Regions from separate parts of the Paenibacillus sp. TSA_86.1 genome, predicted to be linked through region 3. Evidence: predicted binding sites of a transcription regulator. Region 3 holds the regulator's gene; each other region holds the start of a gene.

Region 1 (3,189 bases), on a different contig from region 3:
AAAAGTCACATTAATACATGTGATTGTGAGTAGACAATAAAAGAAGTGCGTACCCTGATCTGAATTTAGATGTGAAGGAAGGCGTATTTTACTCGTTCACTTGGTCTGATCTGATATGGAAGTAAAAGCAGCTACCTTGGATGGTAGCTGCTTTTTTTAGTTTATCTGTTATTAAATGAATAGACCACTTTAGAACAGGTTCTTGAAATAAACCAGATGATCCGTCCATTCCTCATGTTCATAAATAAAACCTTTGCGGATACATTCGAATTCCAAACCTACACTTTCAGCGAGCTTGATCGAGGGAGTATTATCCAGGTTGATATGTGCCTCCAAACGGTGGAATTTCAAAGAGTCAACTGCAATGCGAAGCACTTCGCCTACCGCTTCTTTGCCGTACCCTTTTTTCCAGTGCTGATTGTGAATGGTGTACCCAAAGCTTGCCCACTGAAAGGGTTCTCTCGCCAAGGTGGCTATATCAATCATGCCCAGATGAGTGCCGTCTTCTTTGCGGAATACCCCAAAAACATATACTTTATCGTTACGTGCCAGTTCCTGATGCCGCGCTACTAGACGCTCAAACCATTCCAGTGTACATTCGCTCATATCCATTTTTCCAGGGTCGTGTTTATGTTGGGAAGGAGACCGGCGCTCGAATTCGTGCAGCCAGTTCTCGTAATCTTCATTTTGCAATGGCCGAATCACCAGTCTTTCAGTCTCTGATCTATGATCAAATTGCTCTTTATGCATATTCAATGGCACATCTCCTTGTATCCTTGTTCGGATGTATGTCCTTTTTTCTCTGTCAGAGGACAGTGAAGTAACTTAAGTGTAACACAGTTAATTCGTTATCATCATGAGCATTACAGCATATTATTCAACATTTTAGTGTAGTAGGATGGCTCATTACCACGTCCGAGTCTAATAAAGCAATAGCCCCAAAGGGTGGTTGTGCTTAATTTCACGAAGTTGTCAGAAAGAGTTGAGCCTTTCTTGAACGTTTGTAAACAAAGCCGTGTCAGCGATTGAATTGATTAAAATTGAGGATATAATAATTTTGATTAATAGGTCTAAGCCAAGGACTAAGACGCTGTGTGATCAGGGGCTATAAGGAATCCAACCTTGTAATATCGTCCTACGTTTGCAGGATTAAATACACTAGGCGTGTGGCAACCTATCTTTGTCATCGCGTTTGTGATTTTTTTCTCATAATGTATTGGACTCGTTCTGCCTATCTCAAAATGGACTATTCAACTGATAGGTCTTAACCAATCGCACAGCTTGTTTACACAAAAACGGAGAGGACAGAAAAAGCCTGGAAAAGCGAAGCGATCGCCTTTATCACCGGATAAGGATCAAAGAAATCCGGGGATAACAGCGATTGGAGGGTTATTCTGTCATCGGAGTGCACGTGTAAACATCTTTAGTTCAGAAGCAGCAATGAATAGGGTTTGAGAGGAGGCAGTATACAATGGCAATCGATACAGTGTTATGGAGTAGACTCGTAACCGGTTTAACGCTTGCGTTTCACGTTATTTTTGCAACCATCGGTGTGGGGATCCCCTTAATGATTGCGATAGCAGAATTCATCGGTATTCGGAAGAAAGACCCGCATTACATACTGATGGCGAAGAGGTGGTCAAGAGGATTTGTTATCTCAGTGGCCGTAGGGGTGGTGACAGGTACAGCGATATCTTTGCAGCTAGCCCTGGTATGGCCGAATTTTATGAAGCTGGCTGGCAATGTCATTGCTTTGCCGCTATTTATGGAAGTGTTCGCCTTCTTTTTCGAAGCGATCTTCCTCGGCATTTACCTCTATACATGGGATCGATTCAAAAACCCGTATATCCACTGGCTGCTGACGATTCCCGTTGTTCTGGGAGCAGGGATGTCCGCGGTTTTCATTACAACCGTGAACGGGTTCATGAATCAACCGGAAGGCTTTGTCATGGAGGCAGGCCAATTCATGGCCGTTAACCCTGTGCAAGCGATGCTGAATACAGCAACGTTCTCCAAAGTGTTCCATGTATTAAGCTCTGCGTATTTGACAGGAGCGGCTTTACTAGCCGGGATCGCGGCTCTGGCGATGTTGAGAAGAGGAGCATCTGCGTACCACAAAAAAGGCTTGAACCTGATGATGGCCGTTGTTTTGGTATTCAGTTTGCTCAATTCCCTTGCTGGAGATGTATCTGCCAAGTTTTTGGCTGAGCACCAGCCTGAGAAGCTCGCAGCCGCTGAATGGCATTTCGAAACAGAGAGCGGCGCAGATTTGATTCTGCTCGGGTGGCTGAATGCGGAGCATGAGATTATAGGTGCGTTACACCTGCCCAAGCTGCTCAGTTTTCTGGCCTTCGGAGACTTCAACGCCGAGGTCACCGGGCTGAACGAATTTCCACCAGATGAACAACCGCCACTGCTGGTGCATTATCTATTCGATCTGATGGCTGGCATTGGATTCGCTCTGCTCGCTATCTCCAGTCTATATTTTCTGTTTGTGTTGTGGAAGAAACGTAATCCGCTCAACAAATGGTTGCTTCGTCTTGTTGCACTCGGTGCACCGCTTGCTTTTCTCGCGGTAGAGATGGGTTGGTTCTATGCTGAAGTCGGGCGGCAGCCGTGGATTATTCGAGGGTACATGCGGGTAGAAGAAGCCGCGACCTCATCGCCGAGTGTGCGAATTTTATTTTTTGTCTTTTTACTTCTGTATATTGTACTTGGTGTGATCTGTGCTCTCGTGTTGAAGCGATTGTTCAATAACAATCCTGCCGAGCTTGAAATGGAGAAATGGTTACAAGCGAAACAAGATAAGGCTGCGGAGGGTGCAGAGAATGGAGGGCATGTCCAATGAATTATGAGTTGATTGGTATTTCGGTGCTCTGGCTGTTCCTGTATGGATATCTGATCGTTGCTTCGATTGATTTCGGGGCTGGATTCTTTGCCTTTTACGCACGTCTTACGAAACAGGATCATCTGATTAACCGTTTGATCTCTCGTTATCTATCGCCAGTCTGGGAGATTACGAATGTATTTTTTGTCTTTTTCTATATCGGAATCGTCGGATTTTTCCCGGATACGGCTTCTTATTACGGTGCAGCATTAATTGTCCCTGGAAGCATCGCCGTTATTCTGCTTGCCATTCGCGGCTCGTTCTATGCCTTTGAGAACTACGGTTCCAAGAACAACATCGTG
Region 2 (3,189 bases), on a different contig from region 3:
CCACTTCGTCGGCACGCCCAGCATAAAACCATCCGGAATCGGATGTAGTTTATTCCGGTAGGCAATATAGCTATGCGACACCCCTGACCGGGTACCGACGAGTTCTTCACCCATGCCGAGCTCCTGCATAAGCTCAATGATGGATGTTTTCCGTGCGAGAAAAGAATCGGGGCCCCGTTCGATCACAAATCCATCCCTTTTACCGGTGTGCACATGTCCGCCGAATCGATCTGTTTTTTCTATAATAGTAAGTTCAGCTGCAACTTCGTTCGCTCTGCACAACTGCTCAATGTAATATGCTGCGCTTAATCCTGTGATTCCGCCGCCAGCGATGACGACTTGTTTAATGCGTTGCTTCTCCATTTTACACTTCCCGCCATAGTTACTTACTTTATCGCAGCGCCGCCGGAATATAGGCACACGCCGGATCACTAGCCATATAATCTCCTGTCATCGCATATGCTCTTGCCCTCGAACCGCCGCACAACGTTTTGTACTCGCACACTCCACATTTCCCTTTTAACTTCGACTTATCCCGCAGGGTCTGCATCACAGTTGAATTGCGGTACACCTCCATCAGAGACTCGTCCTTCACATTACCGCACACCACAGGCAAGAACCCGCTAGGATAGACATCCCCCGTATGACTAATGAACACAAAACCATCTCCATCATTGACCCCTTGAGGTGCACGTCCCAGCATATCTTTGCGTTTGGCGAAAACCGAGGCCCCATCTGCAGGATAACCTGCTGTCCGTTGCTGCATCATGACCCGTCTGTAGTGTGGCGCCTCCGTGGATTTCACGCCGTAAGGCATCTCATCAGCAAGTTGCACCATCCATTTCATGACCTGTTCATGCTCTTCCCCCGTGATCATATCTTTCTCCTGAGCTCTGCCTGTCGGAATGAGGAAAAACAGACTCCACAGCACAACGCCCATCTCTTTCACCTTACGGCTAATCGCCTCCAGATCGTGAAGGTTATAACGGGATACGGTGGTGTTAATTTGAATCGGAATGTCTGCTTGCTGCAAAAACGTGATACCTCTCATCGTCATCTCATACGAACCTCTGGTTCCGCGAAAATGATCATGAATCTCGGCCGTTGACCCGTCCAAACTGAATGCCCAGCGGGATAAACCGACTTCTTTGGCTCGCGTAATCGCCGCTTGTGTGACCTTAGGGGTTGCGCTAGGTGTCATGGACACGGGCAGCCCTTTCTCCCGGATCGCATAGTCCGCCAGTTCAAACAGATCTGGCCGCATTAACGGATCACCACCTGTGAAAACAAATAACGGTTGCTCCTCCAGAGCAGCGATATCGTCAATCAGCCTTTTCCCCTGCTCAGTGGTCAGTTGACGCGGATCAGCCCGATACTGGGCCTCTGCACGACAATGCAAACATTTCAGTGCGCACGCCCGGGTCACCTCCCAGATCACGATGAACGGATATTGGGCATAATCCCGTGGTTTCATCTGCGGCCTTAACCGCTGGTTTGGTGCCTGGAACTGAGGCATCGTCATCCATTCTCCCCCTATCTACATGCCATTAAGTGTAGAGCAGATGTCAGGTCAGGAAAGTGAGAAGAATCACAAAACGGACACTCCGATGACATGTAAGAGATTAGTTCAACTTACATCGTTTATTTTCAAAAGAATAAAAAAGCGACCTCTCCCGAATCCTGCTCGGAAAAGATCGCCGTATCAAGGCACTACGTTTGGTTGAATCCTGCTCCCCATTTACGAGGCATTGTCTATGTCTACGTCTTTGTCACGCCTAAATGTCTATTTCTTTGTAACCCTATGAAAATATCTATCTTATTATGGAGATTAGCTTCCCCAGTATTGCTTCGCAATCTGCTGGCCCTGATGAATCTTCGCCCATTGCTGGGCTTCGCTCAGTTCGTTACCGCCATCACAGGAGGCAAAGCCGCATTGGTGAGACAGCAATAGTCTGTCCTTATCGATGATTTTGGATGCTCCATCCAGTAAACGAATCACACGTTCTTCATCGTCGAGTGTACTCGTTTTGGAGGACAACAATCCCAGTACAATTTCCGTATCCGGTCTGTCTTTGAACACTTCCAGCGCTTCGATAGAACCGGCACGGTCATCATCCCACTCCAGGAAGAAACGATCATACTTCAATTGCTTCAGGAACAGATTTGCAATCTTCGCATATGATCCGCCACCCATATTACGGGAGTCATAGTTGCCGCGGCAGTTATGTGTCCACATTTTCAGACCCAGGCTATGACCGAAGTCAATGACCGTATTGTTGATATCAATAAAATCCGTGGCGAGGCCCTGTACTTCCTCTTGATTAATATGCTCTCCGGTAAACGGCGAGTTCGGATTGTCGTCTGCAAACAGCTCCCACAGACAGTCATCCATCTGCAAAATCGTACCGCCCGCATCTGCAAACTCCTGCACAAATTCCGTATAAGCACTCACCAGACCCGCTTTCAGTTCCTTCGTATTCTGGTACACTGCATCCTTCCCTCCGATGTTGTCCGACCAGGACAATTCACCGAAAATATGGGAGGGCGACGGAATGCATAGTTTAGTCTGCTGTCCACCCGCTTGTTCTTGCAACTGTTTGAACAGTTGAATGAAGTGATGATTCTTGCCGCTTAGTTCACCTGTGATACGTAGTCCGATATCTTTGCGTGTTTCATATTTGGAAGTGCCGTCCACGTCCCGGAAAAAGTAACCATGATCCGCGATATAACGCTCCACTCCGCCAAACCCCCACACAAAATCGAGATGCCACATCGATTTGGAGAACTCGCCGTCTGTGATGACAGATAGATCATTCTCGATCTCTTTCTGTACCACTTGATTAATCGCTTTGGTCTCACATTGCTGGTATCCTTGAAAGTTTTCATAGAATGGATACTGGATATCATCCCGGTGTTCAATCTGTGTTTTATATGTCAGCAGCTCATCCGGCCGCAATAAACTTCCCACGATCTGGAACTTGTCAGTCATGTAAATAACCCCCTCGTTGTATATGATCATCATATCACGCGGAGCGGGGTTAGAAGAGATACCAATAAAGCATGACTAGTTATAGCTTCAGGCTATACCAAATAGAAATTGATTTATTTGAAACAAACTTATTTAAAAATAAGTACAAACTATCGTTTCCAGTCTTTTCGACACAAACATGCTAATTTCATTCTATATAT
Region 3 (3,189 bases):
TATTGATGAGGCTCATCACCTGGAGGATGTTGCGGGTAAACATTTGGGTCTTCATATGAAGTACTTTACACTCGTACACACACTGACACGTTTGTTTAAAGACAGCCGCAACGGTCAACTGCCGATGCTTCGCTCCCAGCTGTCCGGGCATGAAAATGCGGTACAGTGGGGTTCTATGGTGGATCAGATGTTTCCGCTTGCCGTTGAGGTCAAGGAAATGTGGGATCGGCTGAGCGATGCTCTGTTTAGTCTGTTGCCCGAACGGAGTGACGCTTCTCCAGGAGAAACGGGACAATTCTCGCTACGGATCAAAGCTTCACAGAAACCTGCGAAATGGCAGGATCTACAGGAACTGGAGAACCAGATTTATGTGACTTTGGGTGATTTGGTACGCAAAGGTGACAAGCTGTTGCTGGAAGTGAAAGAAGATCAGGACGATTATCAGTCCGACAGTCTGATTACGGATATCACCGGACTTTTGAAAGATCTGACGACGATGAAGGAGAATTTAAGGTTCTTCATGCGTATGGATGACGCCAAGACGGTGTACTGGATGGAGGCGAGCGGTCAGTTCCGCAGTAAGTCCCTTCAGTTGTATGCTGTTCCGGTAGATGTAAGTGCACAACTGAAGGAGATGTTTTTTGATAAAAAGAAAAGCGTTGTACTTACATCGGCTACGCTGTCGGTTGATAAGTCATTCCAGTTCATGATTGAGCAGCTGGGCTTGCAAGAGGCTGCGGATAATAATCGGCTTCTGACTTCGATGCTGCCTTCTCCGTTTAATTATCGGGAACAGGCATTGCTGGTGATCCCGCGTGATTTTCCAAGTCTGAAAGGCAGTGTAGGAGATGCACACTTTGTACAGATGCTGGTGCAGTCTCTTGCCGAGACGGCCATTGCAACACGAGGGCGCATGATGGTGCTGTTTACTTCCTATAAAATGCTTCGCCAGGTGTACGAACCCTTGAAGGAGGCCTTGTCCGGTAATGACATCTCACTCCTGGGCCAGGGTGTGGACAGCGGCAATCGCTCCAAGCTGACCCGCCGATTCCAGGATGCCAAAGCTGCCGTTCTGCTGGGTACGAGCAGTTTTTGGGAAGGTGTGGATATTCCGGGCGAAGCGCTGACCTGTCTTGCGATTGTGAGACTGCCTTTCCAGCCGCCTAACCATCCGCTTCTGGAAGCGAAGAGTGAGTTGCTGCAAGAACAGAAGAAGAATCCGTTTATGAAACTTTCTGTGCCACAGGCGGTCATTCGCTTCAAGCAAGGATTCGGCCGGCTTGTTCGAACGGGGAAGGATCGCGGTATCGTCATTGTGTATGATACACGAGTGATTGAGGCTTATTACGGCAAGTACTTCCTGTATTCACTGCCGGGACCCAAAATGGAGCATATGCTTACTGAACAGATGGTTCCGCGCATCGCTGAATGGCTGGATCGACCTGCGGGGAAGCAAAATTAACGATTTGTAAGCTATAACGTTGCATTGTACTTCACCATGGCGTTAAACTCGAAGGAGACTTCGAAAAGGCAGCGCATATATGAACTTATAATCCTAACAATACGGGCATTCTGTATGAGGAGTGATGCATGGATTTTGCATGTATACAGAATGCTCATCTTTTCAATATTTATTCTATTTTATCGTGGCAATGGTAAGGGGGAGCAAGAATGAAATCGGATAAAATTTCAGAAGCGGTAGTGCGGCGTCTGCCTGTATATTTACGTTATTTGAACGAGTTGGTTCAGCGTGAGGTGACAACGGTTTCCTCGCAGGAGCTTGGACAGCGGCTGGATCTGAACCCGGCTCAGATTCGCAAAGATTTGGCTTATTTCGGAGATTTTGGCCGCAAAGGGATCGGGTATGACGTCTCTTACTTGATAGAGAAGATTCGTCACATTCTAAAAATCGATCAGCAAATTAACGTGGCTCTGGTGGGAGCCGGTAATCTCGGACAAGCATTATCCAACTACAATGCATATCTGAAGGACAATATGAAGATTGTCGCTATTTTTGATGCCTTTGGACCGAAGATCGGCAGCAAAATTAACAGTCTGACGGTGCAACCGATGGAGGAGCTCGCGGAAGCTGTACAGAAAGATAACATTCGCATCGGTATCATTACAGTGCCGGACATAGAAGCGCAGAACGTTGCTGACCAGCTGATTGACTCGGGAATTGAGGCCATTTTGAATTTTGCACCGACGATTCTAAAAACACCTTCGCATGTTCGCATTCATCACGCTGATTTTACGACCGATTTGCTCAGTTTGGCTTATTACTTGGAAAACGGAAAGGAAGAAGAGCACGATGACAACAACGAATAGATGGGTGATTCAGAATGGTAAATTCGCTGTAAATGAAGGTGCAGACTGGAATGTGGTTCAGGGGTATATGGTCGTTGAGAACGACAAGATTGTGCATATTGGTGAGACGCTGCCGGATGGAGACGAGAACCTGACCAAAGTGGATGGAAAAGGATTGCTCTTCCTGCCGGGTCTGATCAATACGCATGGTCATGCGGCCATGTCACTGCTCCGGGGTCATGGAGATGATCTGGCACTGCAAGTATGGCTACAAGAAAAAATGTGGCCAATGGAAGCGAAGATGACTTCGGAAGACGTCTATTGGGGAGCATCCCTTTCCGTGCTTGAAATGCTGAAAGGCGGAACAACCGCTTTTCTGGATATGTATGACCACATGGATCAGGTAGCTAAAGTCGTTGAACAGTCCGGGGCAAGAGCGGCGCTGGCTCGCGGCGTAATTGGACTTTGCTCCGAAGAAGAGCAGATGCGTAAGCTGGAAGAGTCGGCTGCATTTGCACGTGAATGGAATGGACAAGCGGATGGACGCATCACAACCGTGATCTCCCCGCACGCACCTTACACATGCCCTTCAGATTACATAGAGAAGCTTGTACAGGTTGCACACGATTTAAATTTGCCACTTCACACTCATATGTCTGAGACCTTACGTGAAGTGGAGCAGAATGTGACCGATTACGGCCTGCGTCCTGTAGCGCATCTGGAGAAACATGGATTTTTCTCACGTCCTTCACTCGTAGCGCATGCTGTGCATCTGAACGATGAAGAGATCGAGATCTTGGCACGTCACGATGTCGCTGTATCTCATAATCCGGGTAGTAATTTGAAGCTTGCATCAGGTGTAGCCCGTGTTCCTGCTTTGTT
Region 4 (3,189 bases), on a different contig from region 3:
ATCGCAAAGACCATCAGACGCATAAACCATGGTTTAGCCACTTCCAGTTTCTTGCGCCAAGCCAGATATGTACCATACATCGCGAGCAGAATCATCAGTCCGCCCGCAGCAATCATGACACGGAAGCTCCAGAATGTAGTTCGTACTGGCGGAATATAATTTCCAGGCCCGTACGTCTGCTGATACTCGGCATTCAGTTCTTTCATGCCTTTGACACTACCTGAGAATTTACTATAGGAGAGGTAGCTGAGTAATCCAGGAATTTTGATCTCTCCGGAGTTCTCCTGTTTATCCGGGTCAATGGAGGCAATAACCGTCCACGGTGCCGGATCTTCTGTTGTCGTCCATGTACCTTCACTTGCGGCCATCTTCATCGGCTGCGTTTCCACCAGATATTGTGCCTGGAAATGCCCGGAGAAGGCTACACCCAGTGAGGATACGAGACCGATAATAACAGCAATGTTGAAGGATCTGCGGAACACTTCCACGTCTTGTTTTCTCATCAACTTGTAAGCACTAATGCCCGTCACCACAAATGCTCCCGTCATTAACGCACCAAAAATCGTATGCGGGAATTCAACGAGAAACTGTCCATTCGTAAGCAGTGCAAAGAAGTCATTCATCTCCGCCCGGCCATTATTGATGGCGAATCCAACGGGATGCTGCATAAACGAGTTCGCTGCCAGAATCCACACTGCTGACAGGAATGTACCGGCAAATACGAGCCAGATGCAGGCCAGATGCACTTTTTTGGACAACCGATCCCAGCCGAATATCCATAAACCGATAAATGTGGATTCCATGAAAAATGCCAGCAAAGCCTCGATCGCCAGCGGTGCACCGAAGACATCACCGACAAAGCGGGAATACTCCGACCAGTTCATACCGAACTGGAACTCTTGCAGAATACCGGTGACCACCCCGACAGCAAAGTTAATCAGGAACAGCTTGCCCCAGAACTTGGCCATCGTTTTGTAAATCTCTTTCCCCTTCATGACATACAACGTCTCCATAATCGCAACCAGCAGCACAAGGCCGATCGATAGCGGTACGAAGAAAAAGTGGAAAATCGTTGTAAGTGCATACTGGATACGCGATAACATAATCGGATCCATACCTTTACCCCTTCTTTCTGTTCGCTTTGGCAAGATACGTAAATGGCTTTGAAGCGGGTATCTTCGCTGTCTGTCCTCCAAATACGTTGTTGAACGTATTGTGCCAGATTACCTATTTTTCACATGTGATAATTATCACAACCCCGTCCCCCAGAAGCAAAAAAAGTGACCTCGGTCACACAATAGATAAAATTAAGCCTATTTATTGTGCTTGTACGTTGCCTGTTTGACCTGGACTTCTCTATGTATTCATGGAAGTTGTTCATGTTTGGAGACAAATGCCCATATGTTAGTGTCAGACGGATGATGCGAAGTTCTGCACGGCTTTTACATAAGAGAATCGGCCTAGGCCTATTCAAGTGAGGTGAGTTACAGTGGAACACTCCGAACCATTAACAGATGATCCGAAACCGGAATCGAACCCTACGGATAAATGGGAAAAGGCAACATCTGAACGGTTCTTGTCCACAGATGCTACAGTTCAATATGTGCTTTTTCCGCGAAAAGGGGGCTGGTCTTCTTTTCCCTATCCCGACATCGCGGCTCTGCTCGCAGCAGAACAAGGAACCCTCTATTATGTCAGCAGCCGCACGGCTGAAGAGGAGGAACTCCCAAATGCCATCCAAGTGATCCCCCTTTCGGAGGCGGAGAAAAGAATACGGGAGCCACACACCGCTGCTGTGGTCGCGCACCCTTATTGGCTTATGACTGTGGCTCCACTTCAGCCGGAAGTATGCATTGCACTATTGCCTGAACCTGTAGGGGATGAAGCAGCCTCTCCGCTCTGGGAGAGCAGTATCTCCAGGCTTGTCGGCATTGCCGATCTGGTGGGCACCTCTTCGGAAACCCGGTACATGAAATTGCTCTTTCAAGGTACCCGTGCCATCTGGCTAGGAGGAGAAGACGCTTCTCCTGCTGGTTATATCCATCATGATGGCACACGTATTCCAGTGCGGGACTATGAGCTGTTTTTCATGCATGCACTCCAGCAGGTGCTAGCAGGCAGGCCAGAGCACATCACCATGCTACAATGCCATGTGCGAGCCGACTATTACAGACAGCTTCGGACAAAAACAGGCGCTCATGAAACAATCTCGTTTCTTCTCTCAGCTTATGAGTATTTGCTAGAGGATTCCCGTGCCGCCGCTTCGCTTAAGGAAGCCTTCACACACGCTGCCATCAACGGAAGGCAGGATTGTGTTGTGTCCCATTACCGTTTCCTCTCCGCCATCCATGCGAGGTCAGGTCAGATTGAGGAAGCTCTACAGGTGTTTGGCATCAGTGCACGTGACGAGCAGGAACGCCATCACTATGAACAATTATGTCGCTGGCTTGAGGCAGGAGAGGAGCAGTTGGTCCGGGCGGAACTGCTTCGCATCAATGACGATTATGGCAGTGCTATTCGTATTCTGGATGAGCTTGGCGGGGAAACGGCAAGGCACTGGAAATTCCGCATCTACCAGGAAACAGAGCGTGTAGAGGCTGCACTCACCCTGGTTCATGCCATCGACATTCAGGACGGAGCCAGTCTTCTGCAATATCGGCAATTATCCGGGACAGCACTGGCTCTTCGAGGAGAGCGCCACGGTGCAGTGAGGCAGTTTCTGGAGGCGGCTGTGGAGGATGAAAATGTGCTCGCCCGGATTATAGAACTGGAACTGCTGGATCATGCCGTACAGCAACTGCTCGGGGAGGTGCTTTAATGATAGACCCGAAAAAACGTAGAGTCCCCGGGAGCAGACCGATCATGCATGATTCACTTCAGGCGCAGACAACAAAACAACAAGCAGCCGTGGAGGATCGTACAGCCGTTGCGGTCGAACCGGATCGGATGCCGCTGGAGAACGAACCAAACCCTTCTGCCAACCGGAATGTTGAAAAGGAGGCATCCCAAGAATTCTCCGCCATACGGCGGGTACGCAAAAGTAAAAACAACAAGCTGACAGCCATGCTTCAGGTTCGTAATGAACAAGGACGGTATCTGGAGGAAGTGCTACAGTCTCTGAGCGAATTCGTGGACGAGATCGTCATTGTCGATGATGCCAGTACGGATGGAACGCCGGATATATGCAGA

What was found. Region 3 encodes Rex, which represses fermentation and respiration genes when NADH is low (regulators of the CRP and FNR family bind a similar motif). Its sites were predicted from a motif close to TTGTGAAATATTTCACAA; they were not measured.
Region 1: the regulator Rex is predicted to act here: its motif matches at 1,193-1,210, upstream of ACUTVW_RS08310 (cytochrome ubiquinol oxidase subunit I).
Region 2: the regulator Rex is predicted to act here: its motif matches at 1,577-1,594, upstream of ACUTVW_RS17850 (TIGR04053 family radical SAM/SPASM domain-containing protein).
Region 4: the regulator Rex is predicted to act here: its motif matches at 1,239-1,256, upstream of ACUTVW_RS13845 (cytochrome ubiquinol oxidase subunit I).

The regions. Positions count from the first base shown of each region.
Region 1 is NZ_JBQZGE010000002.1:507,868-511,056, reverse strand. It holds gene ACUTVW_RS08315 (GNAT family N-acetyltransferase) at 190-750, opposite strand; gene ACUTVW_RS08310 (cytochrome ubiquinol oxidase subunit I) at 1,472-2,848, shown strand; gene ACUTVW_RS08305 (cytochrome d ubiquinol oxidase subunit II) at 2,845-3,189, shown strand, end outside.
Region 2 is NZ_JBQZGE010000009.1:112,506-115,694, reverse strand. It holds gene hemG (protoporphyrinogen oxidase) at 1-363, opposite strand, end outside; gene ACUTVW_RS17850 (TIGR04053 family radical SAM/SPASM domain-containing protein) at 392-1,516, opposite strand; gene ACUTVW_RS17845 (cobalamin-independent methionine synthase II family protein) at 1,829-2,989, opposite strand.
Region 3 is NZ_JBQZGE010000004.1:66,912-70,100, forward strand. It holds gene dinG (ATP-dependent DNA helicase DinG) at 1-1,462, shown strand, start outside; gene ACUTVW_RS11590 (redox-sensing transcriptional repressor Rex) at 1,672-2,328, shown strand; gene ACUTVW_RS11595 (amidohydrolase) at 2,312-3,189, shown strand, end outside.
Region 4 is NZ_JBQZGE010000005.1:240,754-243,942, reverse strand. It holds gene ACUTVW_RS13845 (cytochrome ubiquinol oxidase subunit I) at 1-1,115, opposite strand, end outside; gene ACUTVW_RS13840 (hypothetical protein) at 1,490-2,818, shown strand; gene ACUTVW_RS13835 (glycosyltransferase) at 2,818-3,189, shown strand, end outside.